Regions from separate parts of the Caballeronia sp. GAFFF2 genome, predicted to be linked through region 1. Evidence: predicted binding sites of a transcription regulator. Region 1 holds the regulator's gene; the other holds the start of a gene.
The links. The regulator LexA, encoded in region 1, represses DNA repair genes until DNA is damaged. The targets are predictions, from matches to a motif close to ACTGTATNNNNATACAGT.

Region 1 (15,345 bases):
CGTAAGCACGATGATGGGCAGCGCGAGCAGCATCGACGGAAAACTCGCATAGCCGAGCGCGCCCGCCACCAGCATGATCGCCACGCCCGACAAGACCGATTTGCTCGCGGACCAGATCACTTCGCCGAGAACGATATCGCCGAGCGTGAGCGGCGTATGCATGATCGCTTCCCACGTACGCTGCACGTGCATGCGCGAGAAACCGGAATACATGGCCTCGAAACTCGCGGACATCATCACACTCGACGCCACCGTGCCCGCCGCGAGAAACGCGATATACGACACGCCGTCGACATGTCCGACCATCAAGCCGAGACCGAGGCCTAGCCCGAAGAGATAGATCATCGGATCGGCGAGATTGCCGATCATCGATGCAATGGCGAGCTTCTTCCACACCAGATAATTGCGCCGCCATACCGACATCCAGTTGCTCGCGTTGGCGGGAAGCGCGTTGCTCATGGGCGAGAGCGTATCGGCGTGTTTGGCTCGCACGCGTGTTTTCTCGATGCTTGCGCCTGATCGATCGAAAGTGTCCATCGCTTGATTAGTCCACCATCTCGCGCCCGGTCAGGCGCAGAAAAACATCTTCGAGATTCGCCGGACGATGCAGATAGCGCACGTCCGTCCGGCCCTTCACGCGCGCATGCACGGGCTGCGGGTCGTCGACATAGCAGAAAAGCGTTTCGCCGCTGATCTCCGTGCGCGCGACGAACGGTTCCAGTTCGGCGGCCAGCGCCTGCGGATCGGGTCCGTAGATTTCGATGACGTCCGAACCGATCACCGATTCGATCAACTCGCGCGGCCTTCCTTCCGCGAGCTTGCGGCCTTCCTCGATCACGCAAAGCCGGTCGCACAGGCGTTCGGCCTCTTCCATGAAGTGCGTCGTGAGCAGAATGGTTTTACCGCGCGAAAGCAACGAGCGCAGGCGTTCCCAGATCAGATGGCGCGCTTGCGGATCGAGACCGGTGGTGGGTTCGTCCATCACGAGCACGTCGGGATCGTTGACGAGGGCGCGCGCGAGCGTCAACCGCCGCCGCATGCCGCCCGACAGTTCGCCGACGCGCGCTTGGGCCTTGCTTTCGAGGCGCGCGAATTCGAGCAACGAAGGCACGATGGCTTCCATGCGCGCGCCTGCCAAGCCGAAATAGCGGCCGAAGACGAGCAGGTTTTCGCGCACGGTGAAGTCGGGATCGAGGTTGTCGAATTGCGGCACGACGCCCACGCGTTGCCGCGCGAAGCGTGCGCGCGCTGGCACGGGTTCGCCGACGAGACGGATCGTACCGCTGTCGGGCGATGTAATGCCGAGCAGCATCTTGAGCGTCGTCGTCTTGCCCGCGCCGTTCGGGCCGAGCAGGCCGAAGCACTCGCCAGGCTGAACGTCGAACGACAAGCCATCGACGACACTTCGCTCGCCGTAATGTTTTCTGACTTCGCTGAATTCGATCGCTGGCGCCGCGTTCGAGTTCGCGCCAGCTCGGTGATTTATGTCGGTCATGCGGCGGTCCTGCGAGGAGAAAACTCAGCCGGCTAGTGTAATCCAATGCACCAGCGCGGCGCTTTGCATGCAAGCGCATGCATCGTTCCTGTGATCGAAGCGTGCATCGCGTCTTCCTGTTGTTTTGGCAAATGGCGCCGCGCGCTTGTCCGGCAAGGCGCTCAGGCCTCTGGCACGGTGTGCGCTAGCGCTTGTTGCCATGTAAGCGTTTTCCATCGTTGCCACGCATGAGGCGACCTACCATGATGAAGATGCGCCGCACTCGATTTGCCGACACCATCGGCTACGCGGCAGGGAGATCATGATGTCAGGCTATCGAAAAATCCTGTTGTGCTACGACGGCTCCAGAGAGGGCCGCAAGGCGTTGCGTCAGGGCGCGAATCTCGCGCTTGCCTTGAACGCGGAGACGCACGTGCTGGCGGTGGTGGATATGCGTTCGAGCATTGCGCAAAGCGCCGGTCTTCTGACCGACATGGCATGCGGACGGTTCGAGGATGCCGCACGCGACATCCTGCAAGAAGGCGTGGAGTGGCTGCGCGAACGCGGCTTGCAGGCGCAGGGCCATTTCGCATTCGGGCATCCGATCGATGAAATCGCCACGCTGGCGGAAAGTCTCAAGGTCGATCTGGTCGTGGTCGGCCATCGATGCCGCAGCGGTCTCGCGCGCTGGTGGATGGGCGCGGGCAACACACCGCTGCTCGATCGCGTGTCATGCAGCATATTGGTTGCGGTTTGTCAGGCAGGTGAGTCGGCCGAAGCGGAAGATGAGGCGGCTTATGCGGCGAAGCCGGACCGGGCCGAAGTAAGTGTTTGAGGATAGGTTTGCGCGATGAGGCTGGCCTGCGTCGGGCCAGTGCTGTTTTGCGCTATCCGCTAGTTGTCGTCTCCTTGCGTGACGGCAGCGCACGCTTAACGCCGCAAGAAATCCATGAAGCGCTTACCGGCACGTTAATGGTTGTCCAACAACGAATTCACCCGTTCAAATCAACCGCAACCAGCTTCCACGTTATCAACCGGTACCGATGAAAGATCGCGGAGTACCGCGCATCGCCGGCACCGTGCTGGTAGGTCACCACGAACGTATCGAAGCTGCGATATCCGGCCGTGGTCTGCGGTGGTTGTCGCGGCGGTTCTTGAGTCGCAACCATGCTCGATGCCGCTTCCGAAGGCGGTGAACTCGCCGCCGCCTGACCGTCTCGAACCGGTGGCACGACAGCGGGTGGATGCTCGCCTGGATCTCCCCGCGGCGGAATGCCATTCAAAATCGCGGCGACGCCTTCGGGCGTAGCGTAGCAATCCACCAGCGGCCCTACGAGCGCCGCGCCGATCATTGCACCGATGATCGCGAGCGGATTGCCGCTCTTCTGGATATCGACGCGCCGCGTCAGCAGTGCTCCGACTTGCTCTTTGAGACTTTCACGCAGTGCGGGGAAGTCGACGTATTCGTTGACGGTCTGTGCATCGCGTGCATCGGCCGCGTGCTTGACGCGGTTCAGTGCAATATAGGGCGACGCATAGACAAGGCTTAACCCTGCAACGATGAAGAGAATGACGAGCGTGACGACGAGATAACGCGTAGTGCGGGACATGCGAAGGAACGACCCCCGGCGTGACATGGGTGACATGAAAGAACGATTGACCATGTTCACGCCGGATATATCCCGAGCTTCATTCCTTGCAGCCGATAGATTGCGGACTGCCTGCATTACACATAACTCAAATTCACTCGGCAAACGCTCTACCGCGCTCAGGCCAGAATGCCGCTGCTAACGCCGGCGCGTTCCTCGTCGATACACCGGTCGATCATGCGCGACACCTCGCCGATATTGCCGACCATGATTACCCGCGACTCACTGCGATACACCCGCACCGGCGCGCGCTGTTCCGATTCCGCATGCACCGCGCTATTGAGCGACACACGGGCGAAGGCGGGTTGACGCGACGGCAACGCGGGCATCTCGTCGAAGAGATCGGGCGCCGCTTCAGGCCGCGCCACGGCGCATGAGATCAGCGAGCGCAAATGACGCAGACGGCCAAACTGACGAAAGGGCAGCAAACGGGCGAAACGTTCCATGATGACTCTCCAGACGGCGGACGACAGACGACAGACGATAGGACGCACCGCGGCACGCCGCGAGCGGTGGCCGTCATGCTTGTAATTTTTGAAACGTGCCGCGTCGCGCGAGGGCGAGGAGGCGAAGCGGGCGGCGGTGTTGACGCGCCGCGCGCTCGAGTCGTGCGTTAGAACTCGCCGGAGCGGATGAGCCCGACCGCGATTCCTTCCAGCGCGAAGTCGCCGCTGCCGGAGCGCACGAAGATGTTTTCGTAGTCGGGATTCTCCGCGACCAATTCCACGCCATCTGGCCGGCGCTTCCAGCGCTTCACCGTGACATCGTCGCCAATACGCGCGACCACGATCTGCCCGTCTTTCGCTTCATTGCGCTTCTGTACGGCAAGCAGGTCGCCGTCGAGAATGCCCGCGTCGCGCATGGACAAGCCGCGCACCTTCAGCAAATAGTCGGGCTTGCCCGAAAAGAACGCAGGGTCGCACGCGTAGTGTTGCGAAATATGCTCCTGCGCAAGGATGGGGCTGCCCGCCGCAACGCGCCCGACCAGCGGAAGCGACAACTGCATGATGCTCTGATGCGGCAAGGTGAACTGATGCGGAAGATCGTCCGAACGGTCGATGCGCGCGGAGCCTCCCAACAGGCGGATGCCACGCGACGAACCCGCCGCGAGTTCGATCACGCCCTTGCGCGCCAGTGCCCGCAGATGTTCCTCGGCGGAGTTCGCGGAGCTGAAGCCAAGCTCGGCAGCAATTTCGGCACGCGTGGGCGGAAAGCCCGTGCGGTCGATGGCTCGCTGGATGAGCTCGAACACTTGCTGCTGTCGCGCGGTAAGTTTTGAGGGTTTGGTCACTTGCTGGAGCCTCGGCGCACTGTATGGATGGACAGATAACTGTATTTTTATACAGTATTTCGAGCTTTTCAAGCTTTACTTGAAGTTCGTCGCCAGATCCTTTACTGACAAGGCTGCAACGCGCTCAAACAGTCGCTATTTGTCGCTCGGACTGCGAAAAACCTTGCTTTAGCACTTTTGCATCTAAAAAAGTGAGAAACAATTATTTCTAATCATATAAGCTCGCCTTTAGACTGATTCCGTCAATTCGATAAGACGGAGAACGGGGAATGCATAGCATCAGGGCTGGATTGAAGGGCGGCGCGAAACAACTCTTTGCCGCGCTGGCGATCACGGCGGCGAGTTTCGGAATCTCGGCCACCGCGCACGCGGACACGTCGTTTCTGAACGTCTCGTACGATCCGACGCGCGAGTTGTATCAGGACTTCAACCAGGCCTTTGCGAAGAAGTGGAAGGCGGACACCGGCGAAACGGTCACCTTCAAGCAATCTCATGGCGGTTCCGGCGGCCAGGCGCGCGCGGTTCTAGACGGGCTTCAGGCAGACGTCGTGACGCTTGCGCTTGCTTACGACATCGACGCGCTCGCCTCCAAGGGCATCGTCGGGACGGACTGGCAGAAGCGTCTGCCGGACAATGCATCGCCGTACACGTCGACCATTGTGTTTCTAGTGCGCAAGGGCAACCCGAAGGGCATCAAGGACTGGGACGATCTCACCAAGCCGGGCGTGTCGATCGTCACGCCGAACCCGAAGACCTCGGGCGGCGCGCGCTGGAACTATTTGGCGGCGTGGGCGTATGCGCAACACAAGCCCGGCGGCAACGAAGAGACCGCGAAGGAGTTCGTGACCAAGCTCTACAAGAACGCAGGCGTGCTCGATTCCGGCGCACGCGGCGCGACCACCAGCTTCGTGCAGCGCGGTCAGGGCGACGTGCTGATCGCATGGGAAAACGAGGCGTTCCTGTCGCTCAAGGAATTCGGTCCGGAGAAGTTCCAGATCGTGGTTCCTTCGGTGAGCATTCTGGCCGAGCCGCCGGTGGCGGTGGTGGACAAGGTCGTCGACAAGCACGGCACGCGCAAGCTGGCCGAAGCGTATCTGAAGTATCTGTATAGCGACGAAGGCCAGCAGATCGCGGCGCGCAATTTCTATCGTCCGCGTTCGGACAAGGTGCCCGCCGAGCTGACCAAGCAGTTCCCCAAGCTCAAGCTCTACACCATCGACGACACCTTCGGTGGCTGGACCAAAGCGCAGAAGACGCACTTCGCGGACGGCGGCGTGTTCGATTCGATCTATCAGCCGCAGTAAGCAGGCAAGAGACCGGGCGCCGCGAGGCGCTCGAGTCGCAATGAAAGCGGCCGCAAAGACGGCCGCGCATGACGAGACAAAAAAACAGTGCGCTTATCCCCCGGCGCCGAAGGCAGGACGATCAAGGATGAAGCAAAGATGACAACGTTCACTTTCCGAAAGCCGAGTGCGTTACCCGGCTTCGGGCTGACGATCGGCATCACGGTGGCTTACCTGAGCCTCGTGGTGCTGATTCCGCTTGCGGCGACCTTCGCCAAGACCGCGACGCTCGACTGGGCGCAGTTCGTTCGCGCCGTCACCGGGCCGCGTGTGCTGGCGTCGTATCGGCTCACGTTCACGGCGGCGCTCGGCGGGGCGGTCATCAACGCGATCTTCGGCTTCCTGGTCGCATGGGTGCTCGTGCGTTACACGTTCCCGTTCAAGCGTGTCGTCGATGCCATCGTCGATCTGCCGTTTGCGCTGCCGACCTCCGTTGCCGGCATTTCGCTTGCCGCCGTGTACGCGAGCAACGGCTGGATCGGGCAGTATCTCGCGCCGCTCGGCATCAAGGTGGCGTTCACGCCGCTCGGCGTGCTCGTGGCGCTGACGTTCATCGGCTTGCCGTTCGTCGTGCGCACGGTGCAGCCGGTGCTCGAAGACTTCGAGCGCGAGCAGGAAGAAGCCGCCGCATGTCTCGGCGCCACGCGCTGGCTGACGTTTCGCCGCGTCGTGTTGCCGGCGCTCTTTCCCGCGCTTCTGACCGGTTTCGCGCTTGCGTTCGCGCGCGCGCTCGGCGAATACGGTTCGGTCATCTTCATCGCGGGCAATGTACCGATGAAATCGGAGATCACGTCGCTGCTCATCATCACCAAGCTCGAACAGTACGACTATGCCGGCGCGACGGCCATCGCCGTCGTGATGCTGTGCGTGTCCTTTCTCATGCTGCTCCTCATCAACACGCTGCAATGGTTCCTGCAACGCCGCACGAGCAAGACGGGCGCGGCGCCCGTGGTGGCCGCGGGGCCATCGCTGCATGCCGGAACTCCGGGCGGAGGTCACGCATGAGCACGCCAAACAGCAAGGCGCTTCCCGTGAACACCGCCGCGCGCGGCGAGACCAACCGGCTCAATCCCGTCACCGAACCGCGCGCCGTGCGCTGGATACTCACGGGTATCGCGCTCGTGTTTCTCGCGCTGTTTCTGGTCGTGCCGCTCGTCGCCGTGTTCGTGCAGGCCTTCGCGAAGGGCATCGACTATTACTTCGATTCGCTCAAGGACCCGGACGCGTGGTCGGCCATCAAGCTCACGCTCTTGACCGCCGCGATTGCCGTGCCGCTCAACGTGGTGTTCGGGCTCGCGGCATCGTGGGCCATCGCCAAGTTCGAGTTTCGCGGCAAGGCTCTTCTGACGACGCTTATCGACTTGCCGTTCTCGGTGTCGCCCGTGATCTCCGGCCTCATCTACGTGCTCATGTTCGGCGCGCAGGGCTGGTTCGGACCGTGGCTGATTTCGCACGATGTGCAGATCATCTTCGCGGTGCCGGGAATCGTGCTCGCGACCATCTTCGTGACGTTCCCGTTCGTCGCGCGCGAACTGATTCCGTTGATGCAGGCGCAAGGCAACGACGAGGAAGAGGCCGCGCACGTGCTCGGCGCGTCGGGCTGGCAGATCTTCCGGCGCGTGACGTTGCCCAACGTGAAGTGGGGCCTGCTCTACGGCGTGATTCTCTGTAACGCGCGCGCGATGGGCGAGTTCGGCGCGGTCTCGGTGGTCTCGGGCCACATTCGCGGCCAGACCGACACCATGCCGCTGCACGTCGAGATTCTCTACAACGAATACAACTTCTCGGCCGCCTTCGCGGTGGCGTCGCTGCTTGCATTGCTCGCGCTCGTCACGCTCGGGCTGAAGCTGATCGCGGAGCGCCGCATGACGGCCACGCTGAGCGACGTGAAGGCAACCGTATAAATGGAAGGCGTGGATCAATCATGAGCATCATCGTTCGCAATCTGCAGAAGCGCTTCGGCACCTTCACCGCGCTCGACAACGTCACGCTGGATTTTCCGTCGGGCGAACTCGTCGCGCTGCTCGGACCTTCCGGCTGCGGCAAGACCACGCTCTTGCGCGTGATCGCCGGCCTCGAATATGCCGATGCCGGTCAGGTCGTGCTCAACGGCGAGGACGTTGCCGAAGTGGGCGCGCGTGAGCGGCAAGTCGGCTTCGTGTTCCAGCATTACGCGCTGTTCCGCCACATGACCGTGTTCGAGAACGTCGCCTTCGGCTTGCGCGTGAAGTCGCGCCGCGAGCGGCCAACGGAGGCCGTCATCCGCGAGAAGGTGCATGAATTGTTGAAGCTCGTGCAACTCGACTGGCTCGCGGAGCGCTTTCCGTCCGAACTGTCGGGCGGTCAGCGTCAACGTATCGCGTTGGCGCGAGCGCTTGCCGTCGAACCTAAAGTGCTGCTGCTCGACGAACCTTTCGGCGCGCTCGACGCCAAGGTGCGCAAGGAATTGCGTAGCTGGCTGCGCCGTCTGCACGACGATCTGCATATCTCGACGCTCTTCGTCACGCACGACCAGGAAGAGGCGCTCGAAGTGGCGGACCGCATCGTCGTGATGAATCACGGGCGCGTGGAGCAGGTGGGCAGCCCGCAAGACGTGTATGACCATCCGCAGACCTCGTTCGTCTACGAGTTCCTCGGTGCGGCCAATCGCCTGCAAGGTCATGTCGATGCCAACGGCTTCGTCGCCGATGGCGCCACGCAGGCCATTGCCGTGCCCGCGCATTTCAGCGGCCGCGCGCTGGCCTACGTGCGTCCGCACGATCTGGCGATCTATCCCGTCGATGGCACGCATCGCGACGGCATCGTGGTCGGCGTGCGGCGCGTGGTGACGCTCGGCGGCTCGGTGCGCGTGGAACTCGAAGGCAACTCGGGGCGCATCCTCGAAGCGGAGCTCGACCGCGAGTCGTGGCGCACGCTGCGACTCGACGTAGGCGACGGCGCGACCGCCGTGCCGCGCGCGTTGCGCGTGTTCCCGGCAGGCGATGCGAACGGGGCACAACAAACAAAAGCAACGGCATAAAGAGAGGCTGAAATGAACTTCCAGCAATTGCGCTTCGTGCGCGAAGCAGTGCGTCAGAACATGAATCTGACCGAGGTCGCGAACGTGCTCTATACGTCGCAGTCTGGCGTGTCGAAGCAGATCAAGGACCTCGAGGACGAACTCGGCGTCGATATCTTCATCCGACGCGGCAAGCGTCTGACCGGCCTCACCGAGCCTGGCAAACAGGTGCATCAGCTGATCGAGCGCATGTTGCTCGACGCTGAAAACCTGCGCCGCGTCGCGCGCCAGTTCGCGGATCAGGACAACGGCCATCTCGTCGTGGCGACGACGCACACGCAAGCGCGTTACGCGCTGCCGAAGGTGATCCGCCAGTTCACGGAAGTGTTCCCGAAGGTGCATCTCGCGCTGCGTCAGGGCAGTCCGCAGCAGATCGCGCAGATGATCATCAACGGCGAAGCGGATATCGGCATCTCGACGGAAGCGCTCGACCGCTATCCCGACATCGTCACCTTCCCGTGCTACTCGTGGCATCACACGGTCGTCGTGCCGAAGGGCCATCCGCTCGTCGGACTCGAGAACATCACGCTGGAACAGATCGCCGAGTATCCGGTCGTCACTTACGATCAGGATTTCACGGGACGCTCGCATATCGACCAGGCCTTCGCGAGCGCGGGTGCCATTCCCGATATCGTCCTCACCGCCATCGATGCCGACGTGATCAAGACGTATGTCGAGCTTGGCATGGGTATCGGCATCGTCGCGGCGATGGCGTATGACCCGAAGCGCGACAGCGAACTCGTCGCGCTCGATACGCAGCATCTGTTCGAGGCGAGCACGACGCGCGTCGGCTTGCGCAAGGGCGCGTTCTTGCGGGCCTACGCTTACCGGCTGATCGAGATGTTCGCGCCGCAACTCGACGAGGCGCAGATCGCGGCGCAACTGCGCGAAGCGGCTTGAGCGAGTTCAGGTTCATCCCGGCTGATTTACAATCGCCGGCATGAACACTTCTCTCGATACCTTGCCGCGCCTCGCCGTTCTCGCGACGGGCGGCACCATCGCCGGACAAGCTGGCGATGCATCCAGGACAGCGGGTTACAAGGCAGGCGTGGTCGGCGTCGACAAGCTGCTCGAAGCCGTGCCCGCGCTCGGCTCGGTCGCGCGCATTCACGCGGAACAGATTGCGAGCATCGACAGCAAGGACATGACGCCCGCGCTGTGGACGACGCTTTCGCGGCGGATCGATGCACTGCTCGCGCAAGACGATATCGATGGCGTGGTCGTCACGCACGGCACGGACACGCTCGAAGAGACCGCTTACTTGCTGCATCTGACGGTGAAGAGCGCGAAGCCGGTCGTCCTGACCGCGGCGATGCGGCCCTCCAGTGCCCTGTCCGCCGATGGTCCGTTGAATCTGCTCAACGCGCTCACGGTCGCGGCTTCGAGGCAGGCGGCGGGGCAGGGCGTGCTGATCGCGTTCAACCATTTGATCCACAGCGCACGCGAAGTTACGAAGACGAGCACCTATGCCGTCGATGCCTTCCGTTCGCCCGAAGCGGGCGCGCTCGGTTTCGTGCAGGACGGACGCGTCGAGTTTCAACGCACAGTCGTGCGGCCGCATACGCTCGCGAGCGAGTTCACCGTGCCGCAAGACTGGCCGATGGTCGAAATCGTCGCGAGTTATGCGGGCGTATCGCGTGTTCCGGTCGATGCGCTCGTCGGCGCTGGCGTGAAGGGCATCGTGCTTGCGGGTACCGGCAACGGCTCCATGAGTTCGACGCTCGCGCAAGCTTTCGCCGATGCCATTGGGCGAGGCGTGGCGGTGGTGCGTTCATCGCGCGTCGGCTCGGGCCATGTGATGCGCAACGGCGCCGCATCCGACGATGCGCTCGGCACCGTCAGCGCGGGCACGCTCAATCCGTACAAGGCGCGCGTGCTGTTGCAACTGGCGCTTGCGAAAGGCGTGAGCGATGCGCCCGGCCTGCAGCGCATCTTCGAGACATACTGAAACTGAAAAGAAAAACGCGAACCGGAGTTCGCGTTTTTCGTTGCTTCAGCTTGCAGCCGGAATACGTAGAACCTGTCCCGGATAGATCTTGTCCGGGCTCTTGAGCATGGGCTTGTTGGCTTCGAAAATGACATCGTTTTTCGCGCCGCTGCCGTAATACTTCTCCGCGATTTTCCAGAGATTGTCGCCGGCCACGACCGTATGAAATTGCGACTCCGGAGCGGGCGATGGCACGGTCAGTTGGTCATCCACCTTGTCCACGTGCTGCACGTTGCCCGCCGCGACGAGGATCTTCTCCTTCGTGGCCTGATCCGCGGCTTCGCCCGATACGGTGACCGTGTGCGACGCGCCGTCGTACTTCACTTGCAGATCCTGCGCTTCGAGCCCTTGCGAACGAATGTACGTCGCGATGGCTTCGCCGGCCTTGAGATTGAGCTCCGCGACATCCACGGCCGCGGGCGCGGCCTGCGCGGTTTGCGAGGTTGCACCAAAGAGCTTCTCGCCTGCTTCCTTGATAAAGCTGAGGATTCCCATTGCTGAACTCCTTAAGTGTCGATGGTGAGCGCTTGCGCCAGGGCAAGGCTTCGTTAGTCGCATCACTTCAAGGATAGTTCGGAGATTGTGACAATGGCTGGTTCATGCGTGATCCAACAATCCGACGCGGACACCCGACGGAAAACCGTCTGACCGACCAAGGCTTACCCGGCTCGACCGACGGGTGCCGCTCTCGGACCCCACTTGCCGCCCTCAGCCCAGAGCGGCATTTGTCCCGCGTGCCCATACGCGGGACGCCCCACGGTACCGGTCGTTCAAGCCGCGGCTTTCGCCTTCTGCGGTTCTTGAGCAACCTGGAAGTTCGACATGATTTCAAGCGCCCGCACGAGTCCCGAGTGATCCCAGGCTTTGCCGCCATTGGCCGCGCACACGCTGAACAACTGCTGCGCGCTCGCGGTGTGGGGCAGGGCGAGACCCATCTTGCGCGCGCCTTCGAGCGCAAGATTCAAGTCCTTCTGATGCAGTTCGATACGGAAGCCCGGGTCGAACGTGCGCTTCGTCATGCGCTCGCCGTGCACTTCGAGAATGCGCGACGCGGCGAACCCGCCCATTAACGCCCGGCGCACGCGTTCCGGATCGGCGCCCGAACGCGAGGCAAACAACAAGGCCTCGGCGACGGCTTCGATGTTGAGCGCGACGATGATCTGATTCGCCACCTTGCAGGTCTGACCCGCGCCGTTGTCGCCGATGAGCGAGATGTTCTTGCCCATGAGATCGAACAGAGGCTTCGCGATATCGAACGATTTCTGCGGGCCACCCACCATGATCGTGAGCGATGCCTCGCGCGCGCCGACTTCGCCGCCGGACACGGGCGCATCGAGATAGTCGCAGCCGAGCGCGTTGATCTTCTTCGCGAAGTCCTGCGTATCGAGCGGGTTGATCGAGCTCATGTCGATCACGAGCTCGCCCTTCGTGAGGCCGTTGGCCACGCCGTCATCGGCGAAGAGGACGTTGGCGACATCGGGCGTGTCGGGCACCATCGTGATGACGATCTCGCTCGCTTGCGCCACGCCGGTGGAATCGGCCGCGACTTGCGTCTGTGCGCGGATGTCGTCGGGCACCGGAAACTTGCCGTTCACGACGAGCTTGTGACCGCCCTTCAAAAGGTTGCGCGCCATGTGCGCGCCCATGATGCCAAGGCCGATGAATCCAATGGTTGCCATACTCTCTTGCTCTCCTTGTGTCTCGGGTTTTAAGCGGCGGCGCGCGGCTTTGCGGCGGCGATCGTGCGAAGCCAGCCAAGGCCCGCTTCGGTGCTTGCAAGCGGCTTGTATTCGCAGCCGATCCATCCTTCGTAGCCGATCGAATCGAGCAGATCGAACAGGAACGCGTAGTTGATCTCGCCCGTGCCCGGTTCGTTGCGCCCCGGATTGTCGGCGAGCTGGATATGCGCGATCGACGGCAGGTTCTTCTTGATCGTCGCGGCCAGTTCGCCTTCCATGCGCTGCATGTGATAGATGTCGTATTGCAGGAACAGATTGTCCGAGCCGACCGCACGGATCACGTCGAGCCCTTCGGACGAACGGTTCAGCGCGAAGCCCGGAATATCGTAGGCATTGCACGGCTCGACGAGCAGGCGGATGCCTTCCTTCTTCAATGCATCGGCGGCGAAGCGCAGGTTTTCGATGATTGTCGTGCGCGCCTGTTCCTTCGATACCCCCGCCGTCGGAATGCCAACGAGGCAGTTCACTTGCGGCACCTTCAGCGCCTTCGCGTATTCGATTGCGCGGGGCACGCCTTCACGGAACTCGCTCACGCGATCCGGCAGGCAGGCGATGCCGCGTTCGCCCGCTTCCCAGTTGCCCGCGGGCAGGTTGTGCAGCACGATCCGCAGGTCGTGTTCCTCGATGCGTGCTTGCAAATCGCCGGTCGAGTACGCATACGGAAACAGGAACTCGACCGCCTTGAAGCCCGCCTTCGACGCCGCCGCGAAGCGGTCGAGGAAAGGGACTTCGTTGAACAGCATGGTCAGGTTCGCGGCAAATTTCGGCATGTCTTTATTCCTGATGGTCGGTCAGTTCTAGGACGCTCAGTCGAGCGGCGTCACGGTCACGGCGGTCGGCGCATCGGCGCGCGTTTCGGCGAGCTCTTCGAACTCGTTGATCGCGTCGATCTCGGTGCCCATCGCGATGTTGGTCACGCGTTCGAGAATCATCTCGACCACGACCGGCACCTGATGTTGCGCCGCGAGCGCCTGCGCCTGTTTCAACGCCGGCGCGATGTCTTCGGGCTTGTGCACGCGCAGCGCCTTGCAGCCAAGACCCTCGGCGACCGCGACGTGATCCACGCCGTATCCTTCGAGCTCCGGCGCGTTGATGTTGTCGAACGCGAGCTGCACGCAGTAGTCCATGTCGAAGCCGCGCTGCGCCTGACGAATCAGACCGAGATACGAGTTGTTCACGACCACGTGCACGTAAGGCAGCTTGAACTGCGCGCCCACGGCGAGTTCCTCGATCATGAACTGGAAGTCGTAGTCGCCCGAGAGCGCGACGATCTTGCGTTGCGGGTCCGCGGCGCGCACGCCGAGCGCGGCGGGAATGGTCCAGCCGAGCGGGCCGGCCTGGCCGCAGTTGATCCAGTTACGCGCCTTGAACACGTGCAGGAACTGCGCGCCCGCGATCTGCGAAAGACCGATCGTCGAGACGAAGCAGGTGTCGCGATCGAACGCGAGATTCATCTCTTCGTAGACGCGCTGCGGCTTCATCGGCACGTTGTCGAAGTGGGTCTTGCGCAGCATCGTGCTCTTGCGTTGCTGGCAGTCCTTGACCCATTGCGAACGGTCCGCAAGCTTGCCCGCGGCTTTCCATTCCTTCGCCACTTCGACGAAGAGTTCGAGCGCGAACTTCGCATCCGACACGATGCCGAGGTCCGGTCCGAACACGCGGCCGATCTGCGTCGGCTCGATATCCACGTGCACGAACTTACGGCCCTTGGTGTAGACCTCGACGCTGCCCGTATGGCGATTCGCCCAGCGATTGCCGATGCCAAGCACGAAGTCCGACGCGAGCATGGTCGCGTTGCCGTAGCGGTGCGACGTCTGCAGACCGCACATGCCTGCCATCAGCGGATGATCGTCGGGAATCGCGCCCCACGACATCAAAGTCGGGATCACTGGCACGCCGAGCGTTTCGGCGAACTCGACGAGCAGATCTTCCGCCGCTGCGTTCAGCACGCCGCCGCCGGAAACGATCAAGGGCTTCTCGGCGTCGTTGAGCATCGAGAGCGCTTTTTCGACCTGAGCGCGCGTGGCTTTCGGCTTGTAGATCGGCAGCGGCTCGTAGGTGTCGATATCGAATTCGATCTCGGCGAGCTGCACGTCGATCGGCAAGTCGACCAGCACCGGACCCGGACGGCCCGAGCGCATCAGATGGAACGCCTGCTGAAACACGCGCGGCACGAGCGCCGGTTCGCGCACGGTGACGGCCCACTTGGTGACGGGCTTGGCGATCGATTCGATATCGACGGCCTGGAAGTCTTCCTTGTACAGACGTGCACGCGGCGCCTGGCCCGTGATCGCGAGAATGGGGATCGAATCCGCCTGAGCCGAGTAGAGGCCCGTGATCATGTCCGTGCCCGCCGGCCCCGACGTACCGATACAAACGCCGATATTGCCGGGAGCCGCGCGCGTATAACCTTCGGCCATGTGCGAGGCGCCCTCGACGTGGCGCGCCAGCACGTGGCTGATGCTGCCGGCTTTTCTGAGCGCCGAGTAAAACGGGTTGATGGCGGCGCCGGGCACACCGAACGCGGTGTCGATGCCTTCCTTCTCCAGCACGAGGACGGCTGCGTCGACGGCTCTCATCTTGGGCATGGTTGTCTCCTTCCAGGGGTCTCTATTCGGGGTTGCTGTCTTGGTCGTGCGCATGGCAGCAGGCTTCCGATGCACTTTAGGCGCGTGCAAAAGGTTTGATAAGATCAACCGGAGTCGTTTTTTACCAAACAAAAAGTATCGAATGAGGCCGGAGACAAAGAGATGGACCGCTTCAAGCAGATCGAAACCTTCGTGCGCGTGGCCGAAGCCGGCAGT
Region 2 (15,345 bases), on a different contig from region 1:
ATAGTCAGCACCACCGGCAAAATGGCGCCCGCGCCCACGCCTTGCAGCAAGCGGAACACGATCATTGCGGGCATCGACCAGGCAAAGCCCGCGAGCACTGAGCCGATCAAGAAGATGGCGATGCCCACGAGCACCGCGGGCTTGCGTCCATAAAGGTCGGCGAGCTTGCCGAACACCACGGTAAGCGCAGTCTGCGTGAGCAGAAACGACGAGAAAACCCAGCTGTAGAGATCGAGACCGCCGAGTTGCGTGGCGATTTGCGGCATCGCGGTGGAGACGATGGTGGCCTCGATCGCGACCATTGCCATCGACGCCATCACGGCGGCAATGACGAGCGGACGAACGGTTTGTCTGGCTTGTGGCATGCGTTTCCATGAAAGGAATGGCGCCGCCACGCGAGGCGGATACGGCGCGCGGCAACAGGCGGGCTTACACGAAGAAGGCGATACGGCCAAGGCGAAGCTGCATCAGCCGTTGTGCGGCGGGGAGGCATCGCCTATGAACTCGATGATGAAGCGGTCGACTGCAATGGTAGCGCCTGCTGAAAAAGCCTGCTCGCTTCGCCCGACTCTTCGTCCTCATTTTTCTCTAACTATCGGGGTATACGCTGGGTTCGTGGACAGAAGGTTGGTTCACATCCTCGTTCTCCTCAGCTTCGAGCGTCGGCTCCGACCCGGACCGGCGCTTCTTTTTTAGCACGTCGATGCCAGAACCCCGCGCCGAAAGATCGAAAAGTCCGAAGCCACCGAAAGCCGCTAGTAGAATCGAGACGCCAGCCGGTCCGCGTCTTTTCATCTCGATGCGTCTTCACATGATCAAATCGCTGAGAAATCAACTGGTCGTCGCGCTCGGGCTGCTCGTCAGCGCGGTAGGCTTGCTGCAGGGCATCAGCTCGTATCATCTTTGCCGGACCGGCATGGACGCACTGCTCGACATGCGCCTCGAACAAGTGGCGACCCGCATGCGCGACGGTTTCGCCGAAGGCATTCCGCAGAATCCCGCGCGCGGCACGCAGGACGATCGCGATGTCGTGGTCGTCGTGTGGAAGCCGGACGAAGCCACGCCGTTTCGCACGACCGATCCTTCTCTGCGCTTTCCGCGCGATGCAACCGCGGGCTTCGGCAGCTATCAAGTCAACGACGAATCGTGGCGCGTCTTCACGCGTCAGGACCCGACCATGACCATTCAAGTGGCGCAGCGCAACGCCGTGCGCCGCGAACTCACGCGGGAAGCCGCGACGCAGACGCTCTGGCCCATCGTCGTGCTGTTGCCGCTCGTGTGGATCGCGGTCGCGCTCGTAGTGAGCCGCTCGCTGCGCAGGCTCAAACGCCTTGGCGCGAAAGTGCAGGGCATCGATACCGCCAATCTCGAACCGTTGCCCACCTCCGGCGTGCCCGCCGAAATCGCGCCCTTCATCCATTCGATCAACACGATGATCGAGCGCCTCGCGCAATCCATCGAGTCGGAACGCAAGTTCATCGCCGATGCCGCGCATGAACTGCGCACGCCGCTCACGGCCCTGCAATTGCAGGCCGATAATCTCGCGCCGCACATCGCGCCGGGCAATCAGGAGCGTTTTCGCGAGTTGCGACGCGGCATTGGACGCGCGGGCAGCCTCATCACGCAGCTTCTGCGCATGGCGCGCGCCGATGCCCCGATGGGCGCGACGCCGCTCACGCGGGTGAATATCGCCACGGTCGTAACGAGCGCCGTGGCCGATGTCCTGCCGATTGCGCTGCAACGCGGCCTCGATATCGGCGCCGAAGAGATGGTCGAGGCCCACGTGCGCGCGGTGGAAACGGATATCGGCATGGCGGTGAAGAATCTCGTTTCGAACGCGGTGCGCTATACGCCGGATGGCGGCACCATCGACTTGCGCATGCGGCGCGAGCGCGACATGGTATGGGTCGATGTCGTCGATACGGGGCCGGGCATCGCGGAAACGCTGTTGCCGCGCGTATTCGACCGCTTCTTCAGGGCTAACCCTGATATCGAGGGTAGCGGGCTCGGCTTGTCTATCGTGAAGGCGATCGCGCAGCGCTACGGTGGCGCTGTGTCACTTCAGAATCGCGATGACGGGCGGTCGGGCATCGTCGCTTCGATTGGCTTTCCGGTCGAGGAAAGCGGCGTGGCTACCGAGGCAAACGCCGCGACAGCCGCCGCTTAAAAGGAATGGCCGCGCTGTTTTGTGCCTATTACAATGGGATCGCGTGCTGCGCGTGGGTGATGACCGCGTCAGCTTGGTCGCGTCAATGCGGTGTGCGGACTCAACATGCGAATCCTACTGATCGAAGACGACGTACAGATCGGCACCAGCCTGATGCGCGCCCTCAAGGACGTCGATTACGCCGTGGACTGGGTGCGCGACGGCCAGGCGGGCCGCGAGGCCATGGACGCCGCCGAATACACGGTAGTACTGCTCGATCTCGGCTTGCCCGGCATGTCCGGCCTCGAAGTGTTGCGTGGCGCGCGCACGGCGGGCAACGCGACGCCCGTGCTGATCCTCACGGCTCGCGACGACCTCGACACGCGCGTGCAAGGGCTCGACCTCGGCGCGGACGACTACCTCCTCAAGCCCTTCGACACGCCCGAACTGCTGGCCCGCATCCGCGCGGTGCTGCGCAGAAAGGCGGGTTATGCCACCTCGCGTCTCGGCGACGAATCGATCAATCTCAACCTCGACCAGCGCACGCTTACGTGTGGCGAGACATCCGGCGTGCTGTCGGCGAAGGAATTCGCGCTGATGCACGCACTCATGGAGCGGCCCGGCACCATCTTTTCGCGCGATCAACTCGAAGACCGGCTTTACGGCTGGGGCAAGGAAGTCGAAAGCAACGCTGTCGACGTGATCATCCATTCGGTGCGCAAAAAGTTCGGCGCAGCGGTGATCCGCAACGTGCGCGGCCTCGGCTGGACCGTGATGCTGGGGCAGGCGGGACGCGACGAAGCGAAGTGAGGGCGTGTCACGCGTAAGGGTCGTCGGGGCGACGGGGGATCGATCCGCAGAAGGTCATGCTGTACGCGTGGTCGCTTTCCTCGACCTGACGCATGCGGCGTTCGAGTTCGGCGTGATCGCCCGACGAGGCAAAGTAGTCGTCGTGCGAATGGTCGTCGGTGGCGGAAAAGAATCTGGAAAGACGTTCGAACATGATGCGCTCCTTAGGCGGACGGTTGGCGACGGCCTGCGTTCGGTATTCAGTATGGCTCGTCGATGGAAACCAGAATAAGGCGCGCGAATTAGCGTTGAATGATGGCTCGCACATGCAGTCGCCAGCACAGAGTTGAGCCTGCGAAACATGTACGCCAGCGCACGCGAATGGGCTGCCGCGTCGCACCATCGCGTGGTATCTTCTTTCACACAGGTTTCACACAAGGATGGATGTACAGCAGCGCGTTTGCCCTTTCAGTCGAACGTCTCTCGTGAACGCCGCCATGAACGAAGTGCCTCGTACTCTCAGTGCCCGCGACCGTGTCGAACTGCTTTGCTGGCTGACGTGCGGCAGCCTCGGTGCGTACTATCTCAACGGCGACTGGCCCGCGCCGTCATTTCATGTCGAAGCCGCGCGCAAGTGGCTCGACCGGCATCAGCGCGAAGCCGACTGGCTTGCTATCGCCAAACTCTCTGCCATTGCACGCGATCTTGCCGCGCGACATTGCGCCATCCTCGAATCCGACTGGGCGCGCGAAGCGGTCGAAGAGATTTTGGACAGCGAAGACCTCAACTTCAATTCGGGCGTGGTGCGGCCCATTCTGGAGGATTGCCGCCGGGCGTTGGCGGAGAAGCGGGTTCCGGAGTAGACGATTAACGTACGCGAGTCGTGAGGGCGGTCGCGCCGCCAACCGCAGGCCGCTAGCGCCACGTGCTCTATCTAGCGAATTATAGGAAAGTATAAGGTAGTCGAGATATACTACGCTATATATTGTTATAGAGTCATAGTCATGGATCCGGTTCGGAACCCATTTGCGCCCGGTGCCGGTAGCCAGCCGCCCGAACTCGCTGGGCGCGAAGCAATCATCGAGGACGCACGTATCGCCATTGAACGCGCGGTGCTCTGTAAGCCCAGCCGTTCGCAAATGTTCCTGGGCTTACGCGGCGTAGGCAAGACCGTGCTGCTCAACGCAGTCGAAGCGCTCGCTAATCAGCGTGGCCACGTCACTTCCATGATCGAGGCGCCCGAGAACAAATCGTTGGGTGAGCAACTGCTGCCACGCATGCATCAAGTGCTTCGAAAACTGTCCGTCGCCGCGAATGCCAAGGCGAAGACTTACGACGCGCTGCGAGCGTTGAGGTCGTTTGCCTCCGCATTCAAGTTGGAATATGGCGATGTCTCGATCGCGGTGGATCCCGAAGTAGGAGTCGCGGACAGCGGCGACCTCGAGAATGATCTTCCAGAACTGTTCGTGCGTATCGGCGAGGCCGCTAAAGCTGCCGGTAAAGCCTGGACGCTCCTGATCGATGAAGTCCAGTACCTAAGCGAAAAAGACTTAGCCGCTCTCATCGTGTCATTGCACAAGATCAACCAGGCGCGCTTGCCCGTGCTGTTTTTCGGCGCCGGCTTGCCACAGGTCGCGGCCCTGTCGGGACAAGCCAAATCGTATGCGGAGCGGCTGTTTCACTACCCGGAGGTCGGTGCTCTGCCTGAGGACGATGCCAAGGCAGCGATCCGTCAACCAGTGAACGACGAAGGCGCCGGTATCGACGATGCTGCTCTGAAAGAGATTTTCCTCAAGACGAGAGGCTATCCCTACTTTCTGCAGGAGTGGGGCCATCAGTCCTGGAATCTCGCCGTCGGCGACACGATTACCGTACGCGACGCAAGGCGCGCCGAGTCGACAACGCTCAAGCGTCTGGACGAAGGGTTCTTCAAAGTTCGCTTCGATCGCCTGACGCCCAAGGAACGCGAATACGTCATTGCCATGGCGAAATTAGGCAGTGGCCCTTATCGTTCGTCCGACGTTGCGGACGCGCTCGGCGAAACCCCGCAGAGTCTCGGTCCTCGCCGCGCGCAGATCATTAACAAAGGCATGATCTACAGTCCGTCCCATGGTGATATCGCGTTCACCGTGCCGATGTTCAATGACTACCTGATTCGCAATTTAAGCATTCTTGGCTGACCGGGCTGCGGATTTGCGCCGAGCGCCGCTAGGGACATAAGGCAGACTAGCGCGAATCACTGTATGAATGTACAGTATGCGCATTTTCCGCGTTCTTCGCGCCCGCGCATGTTTAGCCACGTCCTTCGCACGTCGTCGTCTTCCGGCCTTGTCGGCACGCGTCCGTTCTAGGCAATGGACACGCCCGCCACGCCCACGCCTCGCCGTATCGCGCATCTGGACATGGATGCGTTCTTCGCCTCCGTCGAATTGCTGCGCTATCCCGAACTGCGCGGTCAGCCGGTGGTGGTCGGCGGCGGACGCAATGCCATTCCCGAGACGCTGGCCGATGGCACACGCCGCTTCAGAAAACTGCGTGACTACGCGGGGCGCGGTGTCGTCACCACCTCCACTTACGAAGCGCGCAAGTTCGGCGTGTTCTCGGCCATGGGCATGATGAAGGCCGCGCAACTCGCGCCCGACGCCATTCTTCTGCCCACGGATTTCGAGTCGTATCGCCATTACTCGCGGCTCTTCAAGACAGCCGTCGCGGCGTTCACGTCGCAGATAGAGAATCGCGGCATCGACGAGATTTATATCGACGTGACGGACATGACGGGCGATTCCGCGAGCATCGGCCGGCGCATGAAGGACGCGGTGCACGAAGCCACCGGGCTTACGTGCTCGATCTGCATCGCGCCGAACAAGCTGCTGGCGAAGATCGGCTCGGAGCTCGACAAGCCCGACGGCCTGACCATCCTGACGATGGACGATCTCCCCACACGCATCTGGCCGCTCGCGGCGCGCAAGGTGAATGGCATCGGGCCCAAGGCGAGCGAAAGGCTGGCGGCGCTCGGTATCGAGACGGTGGGTGACATTGCCGCCGCCGACCTGGGATTTCTGCAGACGCATTTTGGCGGCACTTACGCCGCATGGCTCGCGCGTATCGCGCAGGGACAGGACGATCGGCCCGTGGTCGTGAGTTCGCAGCCGAAGTCGATGAGCCGTGAGACCACGTTCGAGCGCGATCTGCATCCGAAGAACGACCGCGCGAAGCTCTCCGAGGCGTTCACGGGGCTGTGCAAGAAAGTCGCCGACGACCTACAGCGCAAAGGTTACGTAGGCCGCACGGTCGGCATCAAGCTGCGTTTCGACGACTTCCGCACGCTCACGCGTGATCTGACCATTCCCGTTTCCACCGACGACCCTGTCGAGATTCGCCGCGCCGCTACCGAATGCGTGAAGCGCATTACGCTGGATCGACGGCTGCGGTTGCTCGGCGTGCGCGTGAGCGCGTTGAGCGTGCGCGGAGAGGACGGCGGCTTCATCGAACCGATTCAAGTGGAACTGCCGTTCGACTGAGGCGTTAAGCGCCAAAGGGAATAAGCAAATCGCGGATCGTTCGTTGGCGGCACGGCTGCGACGAAGTAGATTGGCTGTCTTTGCGCCGTTCAAGAACATCGTGACGATCCTCGCACCGACCCTCGAAAGTTCGACCCAAGCCGCCGATCGATCCATCGACGAATCCATTCAAATTCGCGCCTTCGACGCGCCGCTCGGCGCCGAGGTCATCGGGCTCGATCTGAGCAAGCCGCTCTCGCAAGCCGATTTCGCGCGCATTCATCGCGCGCATCTCGATCATCACGTGCTCGTGTTTCGCGACCAGCGCATCACGCCGGAACAGCAGGTCACGTTCAGCAAGCGCTTCGGGCCGCTGCAAATTCACGTGCTCAAGCAGTTCGCGCTCGCCGGGCATCCGGAAGTGCTGATCGTTTCCAACGTGCTCGAAAACGGCAAGCCGATCGGTCTCGGCGATGCCGGGCACTTCTGGCACTCGGACCTCTCGTACAAGGAAACGCCGAGTCTCGGCTCACTGCTGCATGCGCAGGAGTTGCCGAAAGTTGGCGGCGATACGCTGTTTTCGAATCAGCATCTTGCGTGGGATACGTTGCCCGAGCATCTGCGTCGCGCAGTCGAAGGACGCCGCGCGGAGCATACCTATCTTGCCAAATACGCCGAGTTGCAGAAACGCAGTCCGTGGCGCCCGAACCTGACGCCCGAGCAAATCGCGCAGGTCAAACCGGTGGTGCATCCCATTGTGCGGACGCATCCGGAGAACGGGCGTCGCGCGCTTTTCGTGAGCGAGCACTTCACCACGCGCATCATCGACATGCCGGAAGACGAGAGCCGCGCGCTCCTCGACGAAATCTTCGCGCATAGCGTGAAGCCGGAGTTTCTTTACCGCCACGAGTGGCGCGATCACGACATGGTGTTCTGGGACAACCGCTCGGTCATGCACTTGGCCGCCGGCACGTCCGACGACGAACGCCGCAAGCTGTATCGCACGACCATTGAAGGCGACGCGCCGTTCTGAGCGCTTATTTCACGGGGTTTTCTCACATGCATTCTCGTTTCGGGAAGCGTTCGTTGCGCGCGCTCGCCGCCGCGCTCGTCGTCTCGTTGGGCTGTTCGGCGACCGCGCAGGCGGAAGGCACGTTGCGCGTGGCCGAGCAATTCGGCGTGGTTTATCTGCTGCTCAACGTGGCGCGCGATCAGAAGTTCATCGAGCAGGAAGGCAAGAAGCAAGGCGTCGATATCAAGGTCGATTGGGCCAAGCTCTCGGGTGGCGCGAGCATCAACGACGCGTTGTTGTCCGGCTCCGTGGATATCGCGGCGGCAGGCGTCGGTCCGTTGCTCACGATCTGGGATCGCACGCACGGCAAGCAGAACGTGAAGGGCGTGGCGTCGCTTGGCAATCTGCCGTATTACCTCGTATCGAACGATCCACGCGTGAAGACCATCGCCGATTTCAGCGATAAAGATCGAATAGCGGTGCCGGCCGTAGGCGTCTCGGTGCAGTCGCGCATTCTGCAATTCGCATCGGCCAAGCAATGGGGCGACAAGCAGTACGATCGCCTCGACAAGCTCACGCAAGCGGTGCCGCATCCGGACGCGGCGGCGGCCATCATCGCGGGCGGCACGGAAATCAACGCGCACTTTGGCAATCCGCCGTTCCAGCAGCAGGAACTCGCGGGCAATCCGAAAGCGCATATCGTGCTCAACTCGTATGACGTGCTGGGTGGGCCGAGTTCGGCCACCGTGCTTTATGCAACGGAGAAGTTCCGCAATGAGAACCCGAAGACGTATCGCGCTTTCGTCGATGGCCTCAACGATGCGGCGCGCTTTGTCACCGCCAATCCCGAGAAGGCGGCCGACATCTATCTGCGCGTGAACAACGCGAAGCTCGACCGTGATCTGCTCCTCAAGGTCATCAAGGACCCTGCTGTGCAGTTCAAGGTCCAGCCGCAGAACACCTTTCCGCTTGCGCAGTTCATGCATCGCGTGGGCGCGATCAAGAACGATCCCAAATCGTGGCAAGACTACTTTTTCGACGATCCCGTGACGCGCGGCGGCAGTTGATATCGAGTTGATATCGCGCTGACTGCTTTCCATATTCGCAAAGATTGGTTAGGCGAACGTGCCGCCCTGACTATGCTTGAGGATTGCATTCAGGCATAAGATCATGGCGGCGAATCCCCAAGCCATTTATCCGCGCGACCCCCAGCCCGAAGCCGGGACGAGCGGCAAGCTGCTGTCGGCCAGAAACGTTTCTCTCGAATACCGCACGCCCGAAAGGCTCGTGCGGGCCACGCACGATGTCAGCTTCGACGTCTACGGCGCCGACCGCTTCGTGCTGCTCGGCCCTTCGGGCTGCGGCAAATCCACCTTGCTGAAGGCCGTCGCGGGCTTTATCGAACCGGTGTCGGGCAGTATCGAAATAGCCGGTGAGCGCGTGAAGGGGCCGGGCGCGGATCGTATCGTCGTGTTCCAGGAATTCGATCAGTTGCCGCCGTGGAAGACGGTGCTGCAAAACGTCGCGTTTCCGCTGCGTGTTGCGCGCAAGCTCAGTCGCGCCGAGGCGCGGGAACGCGCGCTCCATTATCTCGACAAGGTAGGTTTGGCGCGTTTCGCGGATGCCTATCCCCATACGCTCTCGGGCGGCATGAAGCAACGTGTGGCGATTGCACGCGCGCTTGCCATGCAGCCGCGCATTCTGCTGATGGACGAGCCCTTCGCCGCACTCGATGCACTTACGCGCCGCCGCATGCAGGAAGAGTTGCTGCGTCTGTGGAGCGATGAGCGCTTCACACTCATGTTCGTCACGCATTCGATCGAAGAGGCGTTGATCGTCGGCAATCGCATCTTGTTACTGACGCCGCATCCGGGACGCGTGCGCGCCGAACTGAATAGCCATCAATATACGCAGGAGAGTCTGGGTCGCGGGGAGTTTCAGCAGAGCGTCGCGCGCATTCATCGCTTGCTGTTCGAAGAGGAGGCCGTGCAATGAGCACGCCGCATCTCGCCGCACCGCCGGTACGCCCGGAATATGAAGTGGAGCCTGCCGCGCCCGCGGACATTCAGTATCAAAGCGAAGTCAAACTGCCGCTTGCGCGGCGGATAGCGGACACGTCGTGGCTGCGCAAGACGCTGATTGCGCTGGTGCTCATCGGCATTTGGGAAATCGCCGCGCGCTTCGTCGATAACGATCTTTTACTGCCGACGTTCAGCGCAACGGCCGTTGCGTTCGTGCAGGGGATCATCTCGGGCGAGCTCATCGACAAGGTTGCCATTTCAATATCGGTGCTGTTGCGCGGTTATTTGCTCGGCGCGGCGCTCGCGTTCGTCTTGACGTCGCTTGCGGTCTCGACGCGCATTGGCCGGGATATCTTGTCGATGCTCACGGCAATGTTCAATCCGTTGCCGTCCATCGCGCTGTTACCGCTGGCGTTGTTGTGGTTCGGCCTTGGCACGGGCAGCTTGTTGTTCGTGCTGGTGCATTCGGTCTTGTGGCCGCTCGCGCTCAACACCTATTCGGGTTTTCAGGCGGTGCCTTCGACCTTGCGCATGACAGGCCGCAATTACGGGCTGACGGGCTTGCGTCATGTGGTGCTGATTCTCGTGCCTGCCGCGTTGCCGTCGATTCTTGCCGGCTTGCGAGTGGGCTGGGCATTCGCGTGGCGGACCTTGATTGCAGCGGAGCTTGTCTTCGGCGCGAGTTCAGGAAAGGGCGGGCTTGGCTGGTACATCTTTCAGAATCGCAACGAGCTTTACACGGATCGCGTTTTCGCGGGACTTGCAGCGGTGATCGTGATCGGTCTTGCTGTCGAGCATCTCGTGTTCGATACGGTCGAGCGTGTCACCGTGCGCCGCTGGGGCGTGCAAAATTAATCGGATTCGTGCATTTGAATGTCGGCCCCGCATGGCGCAGCCAGCGGGGCCGATTTGTCTTTAAAGCTTGGCCAATCCATGCTCGCGTGCCGGCATGAAGGCGCGCACCAGCATATAAATTCCGGCGATGCCAACCAGCACATAGACGATCCGCGATAGCGGCGAGGCCACGCCGAAGATCGCCGCCACGAGATCGAGCTGCAGCAGTCCAACCAGCCCCCAATTCAACGCACCGATGATGACAAGCGCGCCAGCGACCCAATCGATCGGGCTACGGTGAACGCGAACGGTTCCTTTCGATGAAACAGTAGACATTTTTGGTGATCCTAATGAATTACGAGGGAAAAAAGAGCCGCAATCGAGCGGCTCTTTTCGTTCCGGTTCCGCACCGCATTAGCCGCAGAACCGGAGGTTACTACTTAATGCAGCTTAGTTCGAGGTTGCGGCCGTTGCCATGCCGGAGCCGAGATCGGCGCCGGTGGTCGGGTCGCTCGACGGGTCCGATGCGGTACGCGTAGCCATTGCCTGCAACGCATCCACCTCTTCCTTCGATACGCCGACGGTGGCCGTGCCATCGCCGCCATCGACTGCGGGTTGCGGATCTTCGACGAACTTCCAGTCGCCGCCTTCATTCCACGAACCGCGCGCGTCATCGCCCTTCGACATATTGAAGTACACGCTCGTGAATTCCGGCTGACCGGGCAGCTTGCCTTGCGGGAAATTCGGCTGAATGGAATGCAGCGCCTTTTCGAAGGACTTCTGATGCGCGATTTCACGCGTCATCAAAAAGCCGAGCGCTTCCTTGATGCCCGGATCGTCGGTCACGTTGATAAGGCGTTCATAGACGATCTTCGCACGTGCTTCCGCCGCGATATTCGAGCGCAGGTCGGCAGTCGGTTCGCCGATCGTATCGATATAAGCTGCGGTCCAAGGCACACCGGCCGAGTTCGTAAGCGCCGGTCCGCCGCCATAGAGCAGAGCGGTCGTGTGCGAGTCGTTACCGTGACCGGTCATCGAGCGATACAGCTCGGCTTCGGTCTGCACGGCTTCGGCGAGTTGGCCCTTTGCGCCCTTGTTGAGCATGGCCACGATCGAGCCGATGATTTCCAGATGGCTCAGTTCTTCGGTGGCGATATCGAACAGCAGGTCCTTGCGGCCCGGATCGTCTTCCGATACAGCTTGCGTGAAGTAACGGCATGCCGCCGCCAGTTCGCCTTGCGGCCCGCCGAACTGCTCTAGCAGAAGATTGGCAAGACCAGGATTCGGCGCAGCTACGCGGACGGTGTATTGCAGACGCTTATTGTGAACGAACATATCAGCCACTCCTTTGTAACAGCGAGCGCCGTCCTGCAGCGGACGAGCGCACGCATTCGGTTTTAGATGAGTTGTTGATCTCGCGGCGACCGAGAGGACGTTGTTGCGTCACTTGCGGTCATCTTGCTGCGAGCCTCAGCGCATGGTTCGCGCTGGCTGAACGGCCGGGGACAGGGCCGAATTGAGTCGTTGAATGGGGAACCGAGTTCATGCAGCCGCGTGGACTGGCAAGGCGTCGGCTTGTGGGTACTACAGCAACCGCCGTGCCATTGAATCCGTCATGCAGCTTTTTCCTTCAGCGTTCAGCGAGAAGCACCGATCGCCCGAGAAGTATCTGGACGTTCGCAATCGGTGTGCCGCGACCCGGTTGTGACCGGAACTTACGGCACGCGGAATAGCCTTTGCTCTGGGCTAACGACTCTCAAAGCTCAAAGGAAAGTATGCATTCCAGATTAATTGAAACCTTATCGCGCGCGATGTTCTCCGGCGCAAGCGCGGGTGTGGCGTCGGCGCTCGTCGCAGCGGCAGGCGCGTCGAAATCCGGGCATCGTCCTTATTCGGCGATGAACGCTGTCGCGCATTGCGTCTGGCCCGATCAGGCGCCAAAGGAGGAGGCGCCCAGCGTTCAATTTACCGCCGTCGGTTCTGGCATCCATCTGGGCAGCGCGGTTTTTTGGGGCGTGCTATTCGAAACGCTGTGCACTTCGCGTGCGCGTCCGCGTGATGTCGTTGCTGCCGCGATTGCAACGTCAGTCACTGCTTATGTCGTGGATTACCATGTCGTCCCTAAACGCTTCACGCCGGGATACGAAGCCCGTTTGAGCAAGCGCGCCTTGGCATCGACTTACGTGGCACTGGGTGCGGGGTTTGCCATGGTGGCGTTGGCGCGCATGGGGCGATCGCGCTAAAGGATGTGAGGTGCGGTCCGTGATGCGTCATACCAAATGAGTCGCGACGCCAGGGCAACGCCGCGACGATTAGAGCATGGTCAGTCTTGCAAGTCCGCCGGCACCTTGCCTCCGTTCTCCGCCAGCTTCTTCATGACTTGCTTATGAAGCCAGATGTTCATGGACGCGGAATCGTCGGTGTTGCCGGTGTAGTGCAACTCGGCGGCTAGCGACTTGCGCGCATCCAGGCTGCTGTCGAGATCGAGCAACTTAAGCAAGTCGACAATCGAAGTGCGCCAGTTCAGGGTCGCACCGCTTTGCTGCTGCTTCTGCGTGAGGATTGCTTCGACATCCACTTCGGGCATCGGCGTGACCGGCGGGCGCGCGGGTTCGGCGCTTGCCGTGCCTACGGGCGTGCTCGTCGGCGTGCCCGATGCCGTCGGTGTCGCCGGCGCTGCGCCCGGTGAAGCGGGCGGAGTAGCGGCGCCGGATGCGCTCGCGGCCGGATGATCGTGCGGGAAAATCTTGTTCAGGATGCTTGAAAAAATGCTCATGGTTCCTCCGTTGGTTTCATTGGTGTTTTGCGATGAAGCCTGTTATTTCTTCACCGGCCGTCGGACGAGGACGCATAAAGCAAGCCTGCTTCCGACAGACTCGTACGTCATGGTGAGCGAACCATCGGACAGATAGTCTCGAATGGTGGTTGTCGATGCCAATCTCGATCGCCCGCCCACTTGCAGCCATCGACGCGACGGACATGACGCTCAAACAGCCTACGTTCAGCACTCCGGCTTTCCGAGCACATCCAGAAAAGCCCGCACCTTCGCACTCAACAAACGACGTGAGCTATATAGCGCCCAGATCGCGACGGCCGGACCCGCATCCTCCCCCAACGCGACCAGCCTGCCCGCAGCCACATCCGGCGCAACGAGCAACCCAGGCAGAAGCGCGGCGCCCGCACCATCCAGCACGGCTTCGCGTATCAATAAGAGCGACGACATACGCAACACCGTCCGTGCTTCGATGGTGCGTGACTTGCCATTGGCGGTACGAATTTGCCAAGGCGTGTCGTTTGCGGTGGAAAGCGTGATCGCAGGCAGCGACGCGGGAAGTTCATCGCTGTCGATAAGCGAAGGCGCAGCAACCAGCACGCGCCGGTCGATCGCAATCTGACGGCCCATGAGTAGTACGTCGGCCGCCGGATTCACGCGTATCACGAGGTCATAAGCGTCTTGCACGGGATCGACCAGACGGTCCTCGGCTACGAGCTCAAGTTCGACTTCGGGATAAGCAAGCGCGAACCGGGCAGCCACACGCGCAAGCACCGCATGCGTGAACACGACGGGCCCGCTTACGCGCAGCTTGCCGCGTGGCACGGGTGCGCGCGAGGCGATCGATTCGCCGAGATCGGCGATATCCGCGAGCAGTCCGTGCGTTCCCTGATGCAGCGCCTGACCGTCCTCCGTGAGCCGCAACGTGCCCGAGCCGCGCTCGATCAGCCGCACGCCGAGCTCCTGTTCGAGTTCGGCGACACGCCGCGAGAGCGTGGCTTTTGGCCGGTCGAGCTTGCGCGCGGCGGCCGCGAAACCGCCATGTTGGGCGACGGCGTTGAAATCGGCGAGAGCGATCAGATTCATAGCGTTCCATCCGTGAGACGGGGCGTCTTGTTTTCAGGGCTTCCGACTCGAAAGCGGAACGCCTATCGTATCAACACCGGGCCTCTTGACGGCCCGATCAACTCGAAAACTGGAGAATCAACATGGCTATTCTCGTTACAGGAAGCACGGGCGTGATCGGCACGCAGGTCATCGAACAACTCGCGCGGCTGGATGGCGGCGTCGAGGTGAGGGCGCTGACGCGCAAGCCCGCGGACGCGAAGTTTCCGGCGCACGTCAAGCCAGTGCAGGGCGATCTGAGCGGCCTCTCTTCGTTTGCAGCGGCGCTCGCCGATATCGACACGCTGTTCCTGCTCGCGCCGAACGCTGCCGACGAACTCACGCAGGCCCTGCAGGCTTTGAGCCTTGCACGCGAGGCGGGCGTGAAGGGCATCGTCTATTTGTCGGTATTCAAGGGCGACGAATATGCGGATGTGCCGCACTTCACGAGCAAGCACACCGTGGAGCGCATGATCGAGCGTGAGGCGCTGCCCGTCACCGTGCTGCGTCCGGCGTATTTCATGCAGAACGACGTGCGCCAGAAAGAGCCGCTGCTGAACGCGGGAATCTTCGGCATGCCTATCGGCGATAAGGGGATTTCGATGGTCGATGTGCGCGATATCGGTGAGGCGGCCGCGCGCGAATTGCTCAGACGCGAACACGCAACCGACGCGCTGCCCGCCGAAACGTACGACCTCGTCGGACTGGAGGCGATCACTGGGACGAGCGTCGCGGCTATCTGGACCGAAGCCTTGCAGCGCCCCATCCGTTACGCCGGCGACGACCTCGCTCCTTTGCAGGCAAGCCTCAAGGCGGCGCCCGAATGGCTCGCGTACGACATGCAACTCATGATGCGGCGCTATCAGCGGGAAGGCGCGGTGGCAACGGCCGCGCACATCGAGCGCCTGAGCGCGCTGTTGCAGAGGCCGCCGCGGTCGTATCGCGACTTTGCGCGGGAGACGGCGAGCGGCTGGCTCGACGCTTGAGCGGACGGTTCAGGCGCGCAGATTCCACTTGATGATCGCGCGGGTGTCGCGCTCGAAGCCGAGCACGCTCATCGACGCGGTATCGAGCACGAGATGCGCGCCGAACGTGGCCGTGCCGGTGACCCACTGCGCCGCGAGCACGCGCAGAAAGTGCGCGTGCGAAAAGATGGCGATATGCGT

Region 2: dinB (DNA polymerase IV) is a predicted target of LexA. The motif match lies at 5,174-5,191, and genes of this name have one in related genera.

What each region holds. Positions count from the first base shown of each region.
Region 1 is NZ_JALQDA010000010.1:37,991-53,335, forward strand. It holds gene NCT04_RS07515 (ABC transporter permease) at 1-459, opposite strand, end outside; gene nodI (nodulation factor ABC transporter ATP-binding protein NodI) at 545-1,495, opposite strand; gene NCT04_RS07525 (universal stress protein) at 1,800-2,309, shown strand; gene NCT04_RS07530 (DUF2939 domain-containing protein) at 2,467-3,084, opposite strand; gene NCT04_RS07535 (hypothetical protein) at 3,243-3,569, opposite strand; gene lexA (transcriptional repressor LexA) at 3,737-4,414, opposite strand; gene NCT04_RS07545 (sulfate ABC transporter substrate-binding protein) at 4,684-5,718, shown strand; gene cysT (sulfate ABC transporter permease subunit CysT) at 5,857-6,762, shown strand; gene cysW (sulfate ABC transporter permease subunit CysW) at 6,759-7,661, shown strand; gene NCT04_RS07560 (sulfate/molybdate ABC transporter ATP-binding protein) at 7,682-8,776, shown strand; gene NCT04_RS07565 (CysB family HTH-type transcriptional regulator) at 8,789-9,715, shown strand; gene NCT04_RS07570 (asparaginase) at 9,756-10,763, shown strand; gene lysM (peptidoglycan-binding protein LysM) at 10,809-11,297, opposite strand; gene NCT04_RS07580 (2-hydroxy-3-oxopropionate reductase) at 11,573-12,481, opposite strand; gene hyi (hydroxypyruvate isomerase) at 12,511-13,311, opposite strand; gene gcl (glyoxylate carboligase) at 13,348-15,129, opposite strand; gene NCT04_RS07595 (LysR family transcriptional regulator) at 15,292-15,345, shown strand, end outside.
Region 2 is NZ_JALQDA010000028.1:39,366-54,710, reverse strand. It holds gene NCT04_RS20705 (MDR family MFS transporter) at 1-365, opposite strand, end outside; gene NCT04_RS20700 (sensor histidine kinase) at 812-2,167, shown strand; gene NCT04_RS20695 (response regulator transcription factor) at 2,273-2,956, shown strand; gene NCT04_RS20690 (transcriptional regulator) at 2,964-3,149, opposite strand; gene NCT04_RS20685 (hypothetical protein) at 3,433-3,798, shown strand; gene NCT04_RS20680 (ATP-binding protein) at 3,940-5,115, shown strand; gene dinB (DNA polymerase IV) at 5,290-6,456, shown strand; gene NCT04_RS20670 (TauD/TfdA dioxygenase family protein) at 6,611-7,468, shown strand; gene NCT04_RS20665 (ABC transporter substrate-binding protein) at 7,495-8,514, shown strand; gene NCT04_RS20660 (ABC transporter ATP-binding protein) at 8,618-9,442, shown strand; gene NCT04_RS20655 (ABC transporter permease) at 9,439-10,323, shown strand; gene NCT04_RS20650 (DUF378 domain-containing protein) at 10,384-10,638, opposite strand; gene NCT04_RS20645 (manganese catalase family protein) at 10,753-11,637, opposite strand; gene NCT04_RS20640 (hypothetical protein) at 12,078-12,545, shown strand; gene NCT04_RS20635 (DUF3597 domain-containing protein) at 12,626-13,078, opposite strand; gene NCT04_RS20630 (LysR family transcriptional regulator) at 13,304-14,161, opposite strand; gene NCT04_RS20625 (NmrA family NAD(P)-binding protein) at 14,284-15,165, shown strand; gene NCT04_RS20620 (histidine phosphatase family protein) at 15,175-15,345, opposite strand, start outside.